2 regions of the Cryobacterium sp. TMB3-10 genome follow, and region 1 is predicted to be linked to the other one. Evidence: riboswitches for the same ligand, from Rfam matches in the RefSeq annotation. Region 1 holds a riboswitch; the other holds the start of a gene.
The links. Region 1 has a riboswitch for thiamine pyrophosphate ahead of E3T22_RS05825 (hypothetical protein). Riboswitches for the same ligand answer to the same signal wherever they lie in the genome.

Region 1 (7,359 bases):
CAGTCATGGGGAACACCGACGCCCGGATGCACCTGGGTCATGCCGCGCGCTTTGCCGGCACCGTGATGCTCACGGCGGTCATCGGCGCTACCGTCGCCACCCTGATCTTCATGTTCAGCCGAGACGCGACGGTGGCTCAGGCCTGGGACCTGATCGTCGGTGGCCTTTCGCTGCTGGCAGCGGTCGCCGCCCTCGCCGGCACCGCCACACTCACCCTGCTTCTGGTGTTCTCGCCGCCGACCGGTCGCTGGGGCCTCGGCGGGCGCAGCGTGCTCGCCGGGTATGCAGGAGTGATCTTCGCGGCGCTGTCATTGCTCCTTGCGGCCGAGTGGATTCCCGGTGAACCGGGCGCTGCCGGCGGTCCCGCGGTCCTCGCAGCCGCGGTCCTCGGCTTCACCCTGGCCGGTGGCCCGCTCTGGATCGGCCTCATCGCGGTGCTCCTCGGGCGCACGGTGCTCCTCCCTCGGGGCATCGGGACGCAGCGGCTGTCCGCCTCCGAGCGTTCACGATTCGGTGCCGTCCTCATCGCGGCCGGCCTCTGTCTTGCCGCTATCGCCACCTCCGGCGCGTACCTCGTTGCGGTGCACGGCGGCCTGGACTACGCCTGCGCCGTGGAGGGGCCGTTCTCTCCCCTCGCCGAGCTGTCGGAGCGCGCCGGCGTCGTCAGCGGCAGCTTCTCCTGGTGGCCGCTCGGCCGTAGCTGCACCTGGGCCGCAGCCAGCGGAGGCACGGTCCTCGCCACCTCGGGCTGGAGTCACACGGCACTCGTCCTGGCTTCGCTCGGCCTCGCCGCGGCGGGCATCGCCCTGCGAACAACCAGGGCGGGTCAGAGGGATGCGCCGGCCGGCAGCGCGCGGTAGCGCCGCATTCACTCGGGCGGCGGCGGCCGACCGGGCCGACTCGGCCGAACTCGGTACGTAAAGGCGGAGGAATTCGAGAAACGCCGCGTTGCGCAGGCGCGCGCGGCGGTGTTTCCCGAAAAAGTCCGCCCCGACGTGCGGTCCAGGACGGGGGTCAGTGCGCGGCGGGAGTCGCCGGCCGCACCGAGGACGCCAGTGCCGCGAGCACGTCGGCCGGGGTGGCCGCCATCTCGATCGAGGCGCGGAACGAGGGCTTCATCAGGCTGCGGGACAGCTGGGCGAGCACCTTGAGGTGCTCGGTGCCGGCGGCGGCCTCCGGCACGGCGATCATGAAGATCAGGTGCGCAGGGGCCTCGTCCAGCGAGTTCCAGTCAACGCCGTCTCGGCTGCGCGCGAACGCGAGCACCGGGGAGGTGGCGCCGTCGGACTTGGCGTGCGGAATCGCGATGCCCTCGCCGATGCCGGTCGTGCTGATCAGTTCACGGTCCATGGCCGCCTGCACGACGGCGTCGACGTCGAGTACCCGCCCGGTGGTCTGCATCAGACCGGCCAGACGACGGATGACGGCGTCCCGGTCGGTCTCGTCGATGTCGAGCACGATGGTGCGTTCGTCGATGTAGTCGAGCACGGTCTTCGGGGCGGGGGCCACCGGCTCGGCGGCAGCAGGCGCGGCAAGAACCGGCGCCGCAGCCACGGGCGACACGGCACTCGCCGCAGCACCCGGCGCGGCAACCGGCACAGCGGCATCCGCAGCGGCACCGGCGACCGCAACCGCGGCAGCATCCGCCGGCACGACCTTGCGCACCGAGATGCCGATCAACAGCACCGACACCAGAGCGGTGACGGCCACACCGGAGAGAATCGCGACGAAGTACATCGGCACGCCGCTCACGGCACCGAAGACGGCCACGATCGGGCCGCCGTGCGGCACGGCGTTGGTGACCCCGGCGATCGCGGCGATGGCACCGGCGACGGCGCCACCGAGCACGTTCGCGGGGATGACCTGCAGCGGGCGGGCCGCCGCGAGCGGGATGGCGCCCTCGGTGATGCCGAAGAAGCCCATGAACAGCGCGGCGATGCCGGCCTCGCGTTCCACCGGGGTGAAGAACCGGCGACGGATGACCGTGGCCAGCCCCATGCCCAGCGGCGGCACGGCGATGGCCGCGGCGACCATGCCCATCGGGCCTGGGTTGCCGGAGGCGATCAGCGCGGAACCGAACAGGAACGCCGTCTTGTTGATCGGGCCGCCCATGTCGAACGCGACCATCGCGCCCAGGATCAGGCCGAGCACGACGACGCTGCCGCCGTCGAGGCTGGAGAGGAAGTCGGTCATCGAGGAGAACACCCAGGCGATCGGCTGGCCGAGGGCGAGCACGAACAGGCCGCCGACGACGAGGGTGGTGATCACGGGGATGACCAGGATCGGCATGATCGGCTTGATGAAGCGGTGCACGGTGATCTTCTTGATGCCCAGCGCCACGAAGCCCACCAGGAAACCGGTGACGATGCCGCCGATGAAGCCGGCACCCGATTCGGAGTTGTAGAAGGAGCCGGTCGTGGCGATCCAACCGCAGATCATGCCCGGTGCGAGCCCGGGCCGGTCGGCGATCGCGTAGGCGATGAAGCCGGAGAGGATCGGCACCATCAGGGTGAAGCCGAGCACGCCGATCTGGTTGATGGTGAACCAGAAGCTGTCCTCGGGGATCACGAGTCCCTGCGGGGTGGCCTCGCCGCCGATCGACAGCGAGATCGCGATGAGCAGCCCGCCGACGACGACGAACGGGATCATGTACGACACGCCGTTCATCAGCGCGCGGTAGATGAAACCGCCGATGTCGCGTTTCCCGGCGCTCGCCGGGGCATCCGTGGTCACGGCGGCGCGGCCGGTGGGGGCGGCGGCCAGCGCCTCGGCGATCAGCGCGGCCGGGCGGTGGATGCCGTCGGAGACGCGGGTGGAGACGATGCGCTTGCCCCCGAAGCGGGACAGGTCGATCTGGGTGTCGGCGGCGACGACGACAGCGTCGGCGCGGTCGATGTCGGCCTGACTGAAGGTGCCTTCGACTCCGACGGACCCGTGCGTCTCGACCCGGATCTCGTAGCCGAGTTCGGTGGCGGCCGCGTCGAGTTTCTCGGCAGCCATGTAGGTGTGGGCGATGCCCGTTGGGCAGGCCGTGATCGCCAGGATCAACACCGTGGGCGGCGCGATGGTGGTGTCGGTCGGGGTGTCAGGCATGGTGCGGTGTCCTTCCAGGACGACGCCGACGACCGGTGGCCCGTCGGCCATGGAGCGCGTGCTCACCCGGTGAAGAATGCAGCAGCCTGTCCAGCGTACAGTTCGGCGCCCGGTGCATTCGAGAGTCTTTCGGCCCTGCCGGCCGCTAGGGTGGGACGCGACACGGGGTGCCTCCGCCGGATGCGGACGCTGAGATCCAAACCCGTCGAACCTGACTAGTTAGCACTAGCGAAGGGATGTCGCCATGAACGTTCACGCCGCCGAATCACGCGGGGATGCCGACCCGGATCTGCGGCCGGAGCCGGGCCGCACCGAACCGTTCAGCAGGCTGCTCTGGGCCGACATCGCCGAAACCCGCACCGCCATCGATGCGTTGCCCTTCATCGCGGAACTCGGCGACGGCAGCCTGTCCGCCGGCCACTTCGCCTACTACCTGGCCCAGGATGCCCTCTACCTCGCCGCGTACTCCCGGGTGCTGGCGCAGGCGAGCGTCCTGGCGCCCACCCCCGCCGAACGGGAATTCTGGGCTACCGGCGCCGCCAACTGCATCGAGGTGGAACTCGAGCTGCACCGCACCTGGCTGACCGGCCATGACACGCGCCCGGCGCCCGGCCCGGTGACCCGGTCCTACGTCGACCACCTGGTCGCGGTCAGCGCGGCAGGCAACTATGCGGTGCTGCTGGCCGCGGTCCTGCCCTGCTACTGGCTCTACGCGGATGTCGGCGAGCGCCTGCACGCCGGCTTCACGGCGAGCCGGCGCGACGCGGCGCATCCGTACGCCGACTGGCTGGAGACCTACGCCGACGAGGGGTTCGCGGCCGCGACCCGGCAGGCAATCCTGCTCACCGACACCGCGGCGGCCACCGCGACGGCCGTCGACCGGGCGCTCATGCGCGCCGTGTTCGCGCGGTCGGCGGCCCTCGAGTTGCTCTTCTTCGACGCGCCCCGGCTGCACGCGCCGGGGTAGCAGACCACAACCATCCGCACCCGCGGATGCATGACTCCTGCGATTCCCAGCCGCCGACCGGCGATCGCCCCGGAATGACGAGGCGGTCGGCCACGCCGGCGGAATCGAGCACGAGTTGTGCTTCGGCGGCGCCGGATCAGGTCAGCGCCACGGTGCGGAAGCCCACGTTGCCGGCCGCGGAATCCGCGGTGTTGGAGGCCCGAGCGGAGTTGCGATACCGGTTGCAATAGGAGTCGTGGCAGAGGTACGAGCCGCCGCGCATCGAACGCTGCTCGCCCGTCGCCGGGCCGGCCGGATTCTCGGCGGGGGAGTGCGCGTAATAGCCCTCCGCCCACCAGTCGGCGCACCACTCCCAGACGTTGCCCACGCTCTGCCAGAGGCCGTAGCCGTTCGGCGCGAACTCCCGCACCGGGGCGGTGCTGAGCCAGCCATCGGCCAGGGTGTTCACCGCGGGAAACCGGCCCTGCCAGATGTTGCAGCGCTGCCCTTCCTCCCACTCGTCGCCCCACGGGTAGCGCCGGCCGGCCAGCCCGCCGCGCGACGCGCACTCCCACTCGGCCTCGGTCGGCAGCCGTCGCCCCGCCCAGGCGCAGTAGGCCAGCGCGTCGTTCCAGCTCACCTGCACCACCGGATGCTCGGCCAGCCCGTCGAGCGACGAACGGGGGCCGGCCGGATGCGCCCAGTCCGCGCCGCGCACCCCCAGCCACCAGGGTGTCTGCGGGGGCTGGCCGACCACGTCATCGATGTCGGCCTGCAACGCGAGGTGGAACACCGCGGAGTAGCCGAACAGCTCCGACTCGGTGCGATACCCGGTATCGGCCACGAACCGGGCGAAGGCGGCGTTGGTGACCGTCGTCGTGTCGATGGAGAAGGCATCCAGCCGCACTTCGTGCACGGGGGTCTCGCCGTCGCCGGGATTGCCCGCGCCGTCGGCGTCGCCCATGGCGAAGACCTGCGCCGGCACCAGCGCCTGGTCGAGGTGATGCCGGACGAGTGAGCCGGGAGCGGCCGGTGCCGGGGGGAGCTGGGACATGGCTGTGCCCGGGGGTGCCTCCGCATCGTCTACGCCCACGGCCAGCCGGGCCTGGCGTATCACCTCGTGTGCGGGCGCGCAGCACCCGTGCTCATCCGTCGTCACGCGCAGACCCTAGCGCTCCTCCGTCGCCGCGACCACCCTGCCGGCGGGACCAGGCTCGCCCCTCCTGATGGCGACTCACGGCATCTGGCGAGTAGAAGCTGGCGCCCGATCAGGGGCAGGGGGTACCGCCAGATTGGACGGTGGCCCATACTGGGCTCCATGGTTCCCCGCTCCGCCCCGAGTTATCGCACGCTCGCCTCGATCAGCAGGATCACTTTGCTCCTGCACCTGCAGCGTCGCGGAACCATGACCGTCGGCGACCTCGCCGAGGCGGCCGGGCTGCATCCCAACACCGCCAGAGAACATCTGCAGCGCCTGGTCGACGATGGTTTCATCACCTGCCAGCCGGAGACCCGCGAGACCAAGGGTCGCCCCCGCATGCTCTACAGCGCGGCGGCCGGTTCCGCCGAGCCCGGTTCGGTGCGCGCGGCCAAGGCCGAAGCCGCACAGCGCCGCGGTGACCTCGTGCGGAGGCTCCTGCCCCTCGAAACCGTCGACACCTCCCCGCGCCAGTGCCAGATGGACGCGCTCGACGACCACCTCGACGCCAGCGGCTTCGATTCCGACCACGACTCTGACGGCACCCACGTGCACCTGCACGATTGTCCGTACAGCGAGATGGTGAAGCTGCACCCCGAGGTGTGCACTGTGCACTTCGGCCTGATCAAGACGCTGCTCGAACAGACGGATGGCCCGCTGCGGGCCGACCGGCTGCATCCGTTGGTCGGGCCGGACATCTGCACCCTCGACCTGCTCGAGCGGGTCCTGGAGCCGGCCGCGGCGGTGCCGCCCGTGGTCATTTACGCTCCCGCTGATTATTAACGGCGTTTCCCGGTTGTAGCGGTTTTCCGCACTCGGGAGACTTGCGCAGAGGGCATCGCTGACCGTGGCGACGCCGGCAGCGCTAGGAGATCTTCGTGAAATCAGTCAAGAATTCTGTCTTTTCACGAAATGGCCGAGCCGGGGCCACATCCGCCAAACCCGGCAGCGACGGTCCCATCACCGACTCAATCCTCAACCTCGGCCGGTTCCTGCGCCGCGGTGAAACCTCCCCAGACCTGCGTTCGTTGTTCCTCGAGGGCGGCCGCGACGCCGACTCGTTCTACCGTGACCGCTGGACCCACGACAAGGAGGTGCGGTCCACCCACGGCGTGAACTGCACAGGCTCCTGTTCCTGGAAGGTGTACGTCAAAGACGGCATCATCACCTGGGAGACCCAGCAGACCGACTACCCCTCCGTGGGTCCGGACTCGCCAGAGTACGAGCCCCGCGGCTGCCCCCGCGGCGCCGCGTTCAGCTGGTACACCTACTCGCCCAACCGGGTGCGCTACCCCTACGTGCGCGGTGTGCTGCTCGAGCTGTACCGCGCGGCCAAGGCCCGCACCGGCGACCCGGTGCTCGCCTGGGCCGAGGTCACCGGCAACCCGGAGAGCGCCAAGGCGTACAAGAGTGCCCGCGGGCAGGGTGGCCTGGTGCGCGCCAGCTGGGACGAGGCCGCCGAGATCGTCGCCGCCGCCCAGGTGCACACCATCAAGAACTACGGACCCGACCGGATCGCCGGCTTCTCGCCGATCCCCGCCATGTCGATCGTCTCCCATGGAGTGGGCAACCGGTTCATCACCCTGCTCGGCGGCACCATGCTCTCGTTCTACGACTGGTACGCCGACCTGCCCGTCGCCTCCCCGCAGGTGTTCGGCGACCAGACGGATGTGCCCGAATCCGCCGACTGGTGGAACTCCAGCTATCTGATCATGTGGGGCTCGAACGTCCCGGTGACCCGCACCCCCGACGCGCACTTCATGGTCGAAGCCCGCTACCGCGGTCAGAAAGTTATCACCGTCTCGCCTGACTACGCCGACAACTCCAAGTTCGCCGACGAGTGGCTGGCCGTGCACCCCGGCACCGACGGCGCCCTGGCCCTGGCCATGGGCCACGTCGTGCTCAAGGAATTCCTCGTCGACCGGCGCACCCCGCAGTTCGTGGACTACATGAAGAAGTTCAGCGACTCCGCCTACCTGATCACCCTCACTCCGCGCGGCGACGCCTACGTGCCCGGTAAGTTCCTCACCGCGGATGCCCTGCCCGACACGGCCTCCACCGTCGCCAGCGCCACCTTCAAGCCCGTGCTGCTCGACCAGGTCGGCCACGCGGTCGTGCCCAA
Region 2 (7,359 bases), on a different contig from region 1:
GGCATGCAGGGCGTCGCTGCGATCATCGTCGCCGCGGTCCTCGTGGGCCTCGCGCTGCTGGCCACCGGCGCAGTCGTCGGACTGCTCTCCGGCGGTCCGCCGCTGAAGCGTGCGCTGCGTCAGCTTGTGATCGGCTTCGGAGCCGCCGGGGTCACCTACCTGCTCGGACTGCTCTTCGGCACCACCGTCGCCTAGCGCCCGGCCTAGCGCCGCAACTGTTGCCGGTGCGGACAAATGGTCCCGGTGTGCCGGGCGCACTTGTCCGAACGAGCAACAGTTGATCGGCGCGGGCGGACGCGGCGGCGGCGGTCAGCGGCGGTCGTCGCGGCCGGTGAGGGCCAGCAGCCGGGACTGCAGCGGAGCGTCCTCGGGCATCGGCACCGGGGAATCGAACAGGCCACTGGCCTCCAGCGCATCCCGCTGCGGCTCGAACACCGTCCAGACCGCCTCGATCAGAGCCGGGTCCAGGGTCTCGTCGGCCGCCGTCGCCCTGGCCAGGTCCCAGGAGTGAATCGTCACGTCGGAGACCTGCTCGCGCAGGTAGTCCAGCACCGTGACGGTGTCGTAGGAGAGTTGCACCGACGCATCCGCAGACGCCGCCTGCCACGCCGCGGTGGCCAGTGAGGAGTGCGTGTGCCATTCGGCAACGAGGTCGTCCCCGAGCGGGTCGACGCGGCGCCGGGCCTGGTCCAGGGTCAGCCCGGCCAGCAGCGGCGGGATCCACTGCTGCTCCCGAACGACGTGGCGCACCAGATCACCGACGGTCCACTCCTTGTCGGGCGTCGGAGCGTTCCAATCGTCCACGGCTGCGATGCGCCGGCCGAATTCACGGTGCGCCTGTTTCTGCAGGGTGTACCAGTCGATCGACGGAGCTGCGCTGGCGGAGGTGGTGTCAAGCACAGTTTTTTCGGACAGAGTCTTTTCAAGCACAGTGGGCTCACTTCGTTGATTGTCGTGCGGCATCCGCCCAGAGGGGAAAGTCCGTGCTGGGTGCAACGACGCTCGGCCCGCGGGCATTCCGGGTCCGCCGGAAATCTCCCCGTCAGTGCGAGAAGTTCCGCCGTAGAAGCTAGGTTCGACAGAGAACACCGCCGGGCTCTGTCCTCGGCCCTACCGCGACGAGGTCCACATGCCAGCTTCCAGTGCCCCGGGTTCCATCGCCGTCATGCTGCCGCGAGACCTGCCCGCAGCGCAGTTCGTGGCTTACGCGCGCCGCGCCGAGGAACTGGGTTTCACCGAGATCTGGGTGGTGGAGGACTGCTTCTTCCGCGGGGGCATCGCCCAGGCCGCCGTGGTGCTCGCCGCCACCACGACCATAGTTGTGGGAATCGGGATCCTGCCCGCCGCAGCCCGGAACCCCGGCTTCGCGACCCTCGAGATCGCCACCCTCGCCGAACTTTTCCCGGGTCGACTGCAGGTGGGCGTCGGGCATGGCATGCCCGTCTGGATGCGGCAGACCGGCAGCTGGCCGACCAGCCCCCTGGCCATGCTCGCCGAGAACATCGACCTCATGCGTGCCCTGCTGCGCGGGGCCTCCATCACGACAGCCGGCCGCTACGTCCAGGCGGATGCCGTGGCCTTGGCCGGTCCGCCGTCCACGGTGCCGCCGATCCTGGCGGGCGTGCGCGGACCGAAGTCCTTGCACCTGGCCGGCGCCTGCGCCGACGGGGTGGTGCTGGCCGAGCCCGTCACCCCCGAATACCTCGCTGCCGCGATCGGTGCCCTCGATGCCGGCCGCGACGCTCCGCCGGAGGGCTTCGGGTTCCCCGGCCTCCGCCCCCCGTCGGCTGCCCGTCACGTGGTGGCCTACAACGCGGCCGCCGTCGACGAGGACCCCGCCGTGGCCCGCAACCTGGTGCGCCCGGCTCTTGAGTGGATCGGCGACCCCGATTGGGCCCCGCACATCACGGTGCTGCCCTTCGCGAAGGAGTTCGCCGCCCTGCGCTCGGCCAGCGCCAGCCGGGCTGACTTCGCGGCAGCGATGCCCGAGAGCTGGGTCGATCAGCTCGCGGTGGTCGGCACCGCCGCATCCGCTCGCCGCCGCATCGATGAGCTGCACACCGCCGGAGCCACGAGCGTTGTCCTCATCCCGGCCGGTCCCGACCCTGTGAAAGCGCTGGAGTCGCTGGCCACGGTCCTGTCGGTCCGGGCTGGTGCCGCCTAGGCTGACACCAAAGCGAAGGAGCAGACTCATGGGATTCCTCGATCGCCTCCTGGGCCGACCCGAACAACCGGAGCCGACCCGCACCGCGCCGGCCCCGCAGCGCACCGACGACGAGATCGCCGTGGAACGCTACAGGTACCTCTTGCGCACCGCACCGCCGGAGACCATTGAACAAGTGCACACCGAAGCGTTCAGCAAGCTCACCGACGAGCAGCGCGACCTGCTCTTCCAGCAGCTGACCGAGAACGCGATGGAGGGTGAGCGCCCGGCGAACGCCGAACCGGCCACCCTGGCCAAGTCCGCCACCCGGGCCGAACTCCGCCAGCCGGGCACCCTGGACCGGGTCTTCGGCGGCGACCAGGCCGGCGGCCGGCAGGGCCCCGGCTTCGGCAGCATGCTCGGCGCTTCCCTGCTCGGTACCGTGGCCGGCTACGTTGTCGGCTCGGCGCTGGTGGGCGCGTTCCTGCCCGATATGGGCGGCGAGGCGGATGCGGCCGGTGACGCCGGCACCGACTCGGGCGCCGAGACCACGGCGGACTCAGGCGATTCCGGCGGCGATTTCGGTGGTGACTCCGGCGGCGGTTTCGGTGGCGACTCCGGCGGATTCGGCGATTTCGGCGGCGGTGGAGATTTCGGCGGTTTCTAGCTCGATGCCGACCCCTCCTGCCTGTACTCTCGAAGGTAGCTTCGAGTTGGTTCCGGCCGGAGCGGCAGAAGGGTGTGGTGCGGCGTGAGCAGGCAGGATGGCAGCGACCGGCAGACCACCGGCGCCGATGTCGACGACACGACCGCCACCATGCTGCACATAGACATGGATGCGTTCTTCGCGTCCGTCGAGTTGCTCGACCACCCCGAACTCGTGCACCTCCCCGTCGTCATCGGCCACCGCTCCGGTCGGTCCGTGGTGACAGCGGCCAATTACGTCGCCCGCAAGTACGGGGTCAACTCGGCTATGCCGATGGCTATCGCCCTGCGCCGCTGCCCGGCCGCCATCGTGCTCGAGCCGCACATGGGCCGGTACGTGGAGGTGTCCCGCCAGGTGATGGGCATTTTCACCGACATGACGCCGATGGTCGAGCCGCTCAGCATCGACGAGGCGTTCCTGGATGTCGCGGGCGCCCGGCGTGTGCACGGTTCACCCGCCGAGATCGGGCGGAAGATCCGCGCCCGTGTGTTCGCCGAGACCGGACTCACCTGCTCGGTCGGCGCCGCGTCGACTAAATTCGTGGCCAAGCTGGCCTCCGGACGGGCCAAGCCCGACGGGCTGCTGGTGATCCCCGCGGAGGACACAATCGCTTTCCTGCATCCGCTGCCCGTCGGCGCCCTCTGGGGGGTGGGCGCCAGCACCGAACAGGTGCTGCTCGGGCTCGGGCTGCGGCACGTGAGCGATATCGCGCACGCCCCCCTCGAGATGCTGCAGCGTGCCGTCGGCGTCGCCAGCGCGCACAAACTGCACGATCTGTCCTGGGGCATCGACCCGCGCACGATCAACCTCGAACGCGAGGAGAAAAGCGTCGGCCACGAGGTGACCTTCGAACATGACGTCACCGATGTCGCCCGGTTGCGCAGCGAACTCCTGCGCCAAGCGGATGCGGTGGCCGCCAAGCTGCGCGGCAACGGCCTCGTCGCACGGACTGTGGTGCTCAAGCTCCGCTACGCCGACTTCAGCACGGTGACCCGGTCGCGCACCCTGGCCGAGCCCACCAACGTGGGCCGGCGGATATACGAGGAGGTCACCGCGAGCTTCGACGTGCTCGCGGCCCGCGGCATCCGGGTGCGCCTGATCGGAGTGCGGGCCGAGCAACTCGGCTCCGGCGATGGTGCCGGCATGGGCCTGTGGGACGATGACGACGACTGGCGGGAAGCCGAACTGGCCGTGGACACCGTCACCGCCCGGTTCGGCCGGGGGATCGTGCGGCCGGCCTCGCAGCTGGGCGGCGGAAGTGCTCCGAAGCGTGATGTCCATCCGTTCGGAACACCGAACGCCGGGACGCCGCAGGGAGAGGGGGAGTAGCCTCTCACCATGACTAATCTCGCCTTGAAGCTCGCAGAAAACGCTCGATCCATCGGCGTCAGGTCGGCCTACGGAGACCCCGTGCAGATCGAGGGCGTCACGATCGTTCCGGTGGCCCTGGTGCAGTACGGCTTTGGCGGTGGCGGCGAAGGTGACGAGTCCGCGGCGGCCGGCGGTGGCGGCGGTGGCATGGCCATCCCGATCGGCGCTTACGTTAAGTCCGGCGGAGCGGCCCGCTTCGAACCGAATGTGATTTCGCTGCTGGCCGTCGGCATCCCCTTCGTCTGGGTCGCCGGCAAGGCCATCGCGCGCATCATCCGCGCGCTCAAGCGCTAGCACTAGCAGCGAGATCCTCGCGCGCAGAAATTGTCGCGCGACGCCTTGCATTGCCCGGATGCGCCCGGGGAGTTCTATACTCGAAGCTGAACACGGGAGTCCGGTGAACCGGGCTGAGAGGAAGCTACTTCAGCTTCGACCGTCGAACCTGATCTGGATCATGCCAGCGCAGGGAGGCTTCTCAATCCCGTGCCCAGTATTCCTCTACGGAAAGGGCACGTACAGTGCACGCGTCAATCAACACCCAGCCTTCCAGGACTTCGTCCGCCACCTCTCCCTCCACGTCGCGGAAACCGCGGGTGCTGAAATGGCGGGTCGTCGACATCGTCGTGGCCAGCGTCATCGGCGTCGCCAGCGGCGTGATCTTCTGGGCATGGGGCCTGGCCTGGTCGCCGCTGAGCGCCCTCCTGGCCTTCACCCCCGGGCTCGAAGGACTCCTGGCCGGCGGCTGGCTGTTCGCCGGGGTGCTCGGCGGACTCATCATCCGCAAGCCCGGTGCGGCCGTCTACACCGAGGTCGTCGCCGCCGTCGTCTCGATGCTCATCGGCACCCAGTGGGGCTTCTCCACCCTGATCTGGGGTGTCGTCGAGGGGCTGGGCGCGGAGATCGTGCTGGCCCTGTTCTTGTACGCCAACTGGCGCCTGGGCGTGGCCCTCCTGGCCGGCGCCGGCGCGGGCATCGCCGTTGGTCTGCTCGACACCACCTTCACCAGCTACGCGGCCCTCGACATCGGCCCCAAGATCGTCTACCTGGTTTCCGCCGTCGTCTCCGGTACCGTGCTCGCCGGGCTGCTGTCCTGGCTGGCGGTGCGCGGACTCGCCCGCACCGGCGCGCTGAGCCGGTTCGCCGCCGGCCGCGAATCGGGCCCGACCGACCGGGTCGACACCCAGCCTGCCCGGTGACCCGCACCGGATGCCCGCTCCGCGTCGCCGAGGCCCGGCCGTGACCGGCGCCAGGGTCACGGCCTCCGGCTGGGGCTGGCGGCACGCCGGCCGGTCCCGCCCCGCGGTCTCCGGGCTCGATCTCGACATCCGCCCGGGGGAGCGGGTGCTCGTGCTCGGACCCAGCGGAGCCGGCAAGAGCACGCTGATGCACGCCCTCGCCGGTGTGCTCGGCGATGACGAGGACGGCGACGAGACCGGCGAACTCCTCATCGACGGCCGCCGCCCCAGCGCGTCCCGCGGCCGGGTGGGCCTCGTGCTGCAGGACCCGGACTCGCAGGTCGTGCTTGCGAGGGTGGGCGACGACGTCGCCTTCGGCTGTGAGAACCGCGCCGTTCCGCGCGCCGAAATCTGGCCCCGGGTCGGTCGGGCCCTCGCGGACGTGGGCCTGGACCTGCCTCTGCGGCACCCGACCAGCGCGCTCAGCGGCGGCCAGAAGCAGCGCCTGGCCCTGGCCGGGGTGCTCGCCATGCGCCCGGGCCTGGTGCTGCTGGACGAACCCACCGCCAACCTCGACCCTGACGGTGTCGTCGAGGTGCGCGACGCCGTGCTGCGCTCCGTGGAGGCGTCGGGTGCGACCCTCATCGTGATCGAGCACCGCGTCGCGGTCTGGCAGCACGTCGTGGACCGCATCGTGGTGCTCGACCCGGCCGGCGGCATCCTCGCCGACGGACCCACCGACAGCGTGCTCAGCGCCGAAGGGGAGCGGCTCGCCGCCGCCGGAGTGTGGATACCCAGGTTCCCACCCGCGACGCCCGACCGGCGCCCCCGCTCCGACGGTCCCGGCGCGGAAGTCCTGCTCAGCGCCGATGACCTCGCCGTCGGACGGGTGCCGTTCGCCCGCAAACAGGCCGTCGTCGTCGCACACGGCCTCGACCTCGCCCTGCGCGCCGGCACGGCCACGGCTCTCACCGGACCCAACGGCACCGGCAAGTCGACTTTCGCGCTCACCCTGGCCGGGCTTCTGGCCCCCGCGGGCGGGCGGTTGACCGCAACGGATGCCCTCGCCGGGGGACTCGGGCCGGCCCCGCACCGATGGCGCTCCCGCGACCTGCTGGCGCGCATCGGCACCGTCTTCCAGGACCCCGAGCACCAGTTCCTCGCCGGGACCGTGCGTGCCGAGCTCACCATCGGCCCCCGCGCCCTCGGCCTGGGCGGGGCCGAGCAAACTGAGCGAGTGGACGCGCTGCTGCACAGACTGCGGCTGGACCGTCTCGCCGACGCCAACCCGTTCACCCTGTCCGGCGGCGAGAAGCGCCGACTGTCCGTGGCGACGGTGCTGGCGACCCGGCCCCGGCTGCTCGTCCTCGACGAACCCACCTTCGGGCAGGACTCCCGCACCTGGGCCGAGCTGGTGCGCCTCCTCGCCGAACTGCTGGACACCGGCACCGCCGTCCTGGCGGTCACGCACGATGAGCAGTTCGTGGCCGCGCTGGCGGATGCGCGCCTCACCCTGGTGCCTGGAACCGGGCCGGCGAGTGGCCGCAGCGTGACCGCCGGGCTGCGCGCGCCCGCCGGAAGGGAGGCGTCGTGAGCCTGATGACGCCGGAGATCCGGCCCAGTGCGATCGCTGGAGTGAACCCGGTCGCCAAGCTCGCCGTGGCGCTGGTGATCAGCTGCGCCCTGATGCTGTCCATCGATTGGGTCTCGGCCGCGGTCGCCCTCGCACTCGAGGCTGTGCTGCTGGCCTGGTGCGGGCTGAGCGCCCGCCAGTTCTGGCTGCGCACCGCACCGGTGTGGATCGCGGTTCCCTTCGCCGTGCTCACCACGGTGCTCTACGGACAGGACTCCGGCGCCGTGCTGTTCAGCGCCGGCTTCGTATCGGTGACCGAGGGGTCCGTGGCCCTGGCCCTCGCGATTGGGTTGCGGATCTTGGCCATCGGCATCCCCGGGATCGTGCTGTT

Region 2: linked by a shared signal. The riboswitch ahead of E3T22_RS11265 (ECF transporter S component) and the one ahead of E3T22_RS05825 (hypothetical protein) in region 1 are both predicted to bind thiamine pyrophosphate.

What each region holds. Positions count from the first base shown of each region.
Region 1 covers NZ_SOGH01000013.1:58,260-65,618, reverse strand. The annotation lists gene E3T22_RS05835 (hypothetical protein) at 6-860, shown strand; gene E3T22_RS05830 (fructose-specific PTS transporter subunit EIIC) at 1,015-3,159, opposite strand; TPP riboswitch at 3,247-3,347, shown strand; gene E3T22_RS05825 (hypothetical protein) at 3,338-4,060, shown strand; gene E3T22_RS05820 (formylglycine-generating enzyme family protein) at 4,197-5,093, opposite strand; gene E3T22_RS05815 (metalloregulator ArsR/SmtB family transcription factor) at 5,358-6,020, shown strand; gene E3T22_RS05810 (nitrate reductase subunit alpha) at 6,197-7,359, shown strand, end outside.
Region 2 covers NZ_SOGH01000020.1:669,804-677,162, reverse strand. The annotation lists gene E3T22_RS11295 (VIT1/CCC1 transporter family protein) at 1-195, shown strand, start outside; gene E3T22_RS11290 (TIGR03086 family metal-binding protein) at 310-900, opposite strand; gene E3T22_RS11285 (LLM class flavin-dependent oxidoreductase) at 1,130-2,164, shown strand; gene E3T22_RS11280 (hypothetical protein) at 2,193-2,810, shown strand; gene dinB (DNA polymerase IV) at 2,895-4,178, shown strand; gene E3T22_RS11270 (hypothetical protein) at 4,188-4,514, shown strand; TPP riboswitch at 4,597-4,707, shown strand; gene E3T22_RS11265 (ECF transporter S component) at 4,739-5,416, shown strand; gene E3T22_RS11260 (ABC transporter ATP-binding protein) at 5,427-6,989, shown strand; gene E3T22_RS11255 (energy-coupling factor transporter transmembrane protein EcfT) at 6,986-7,359, shown strand, end outside.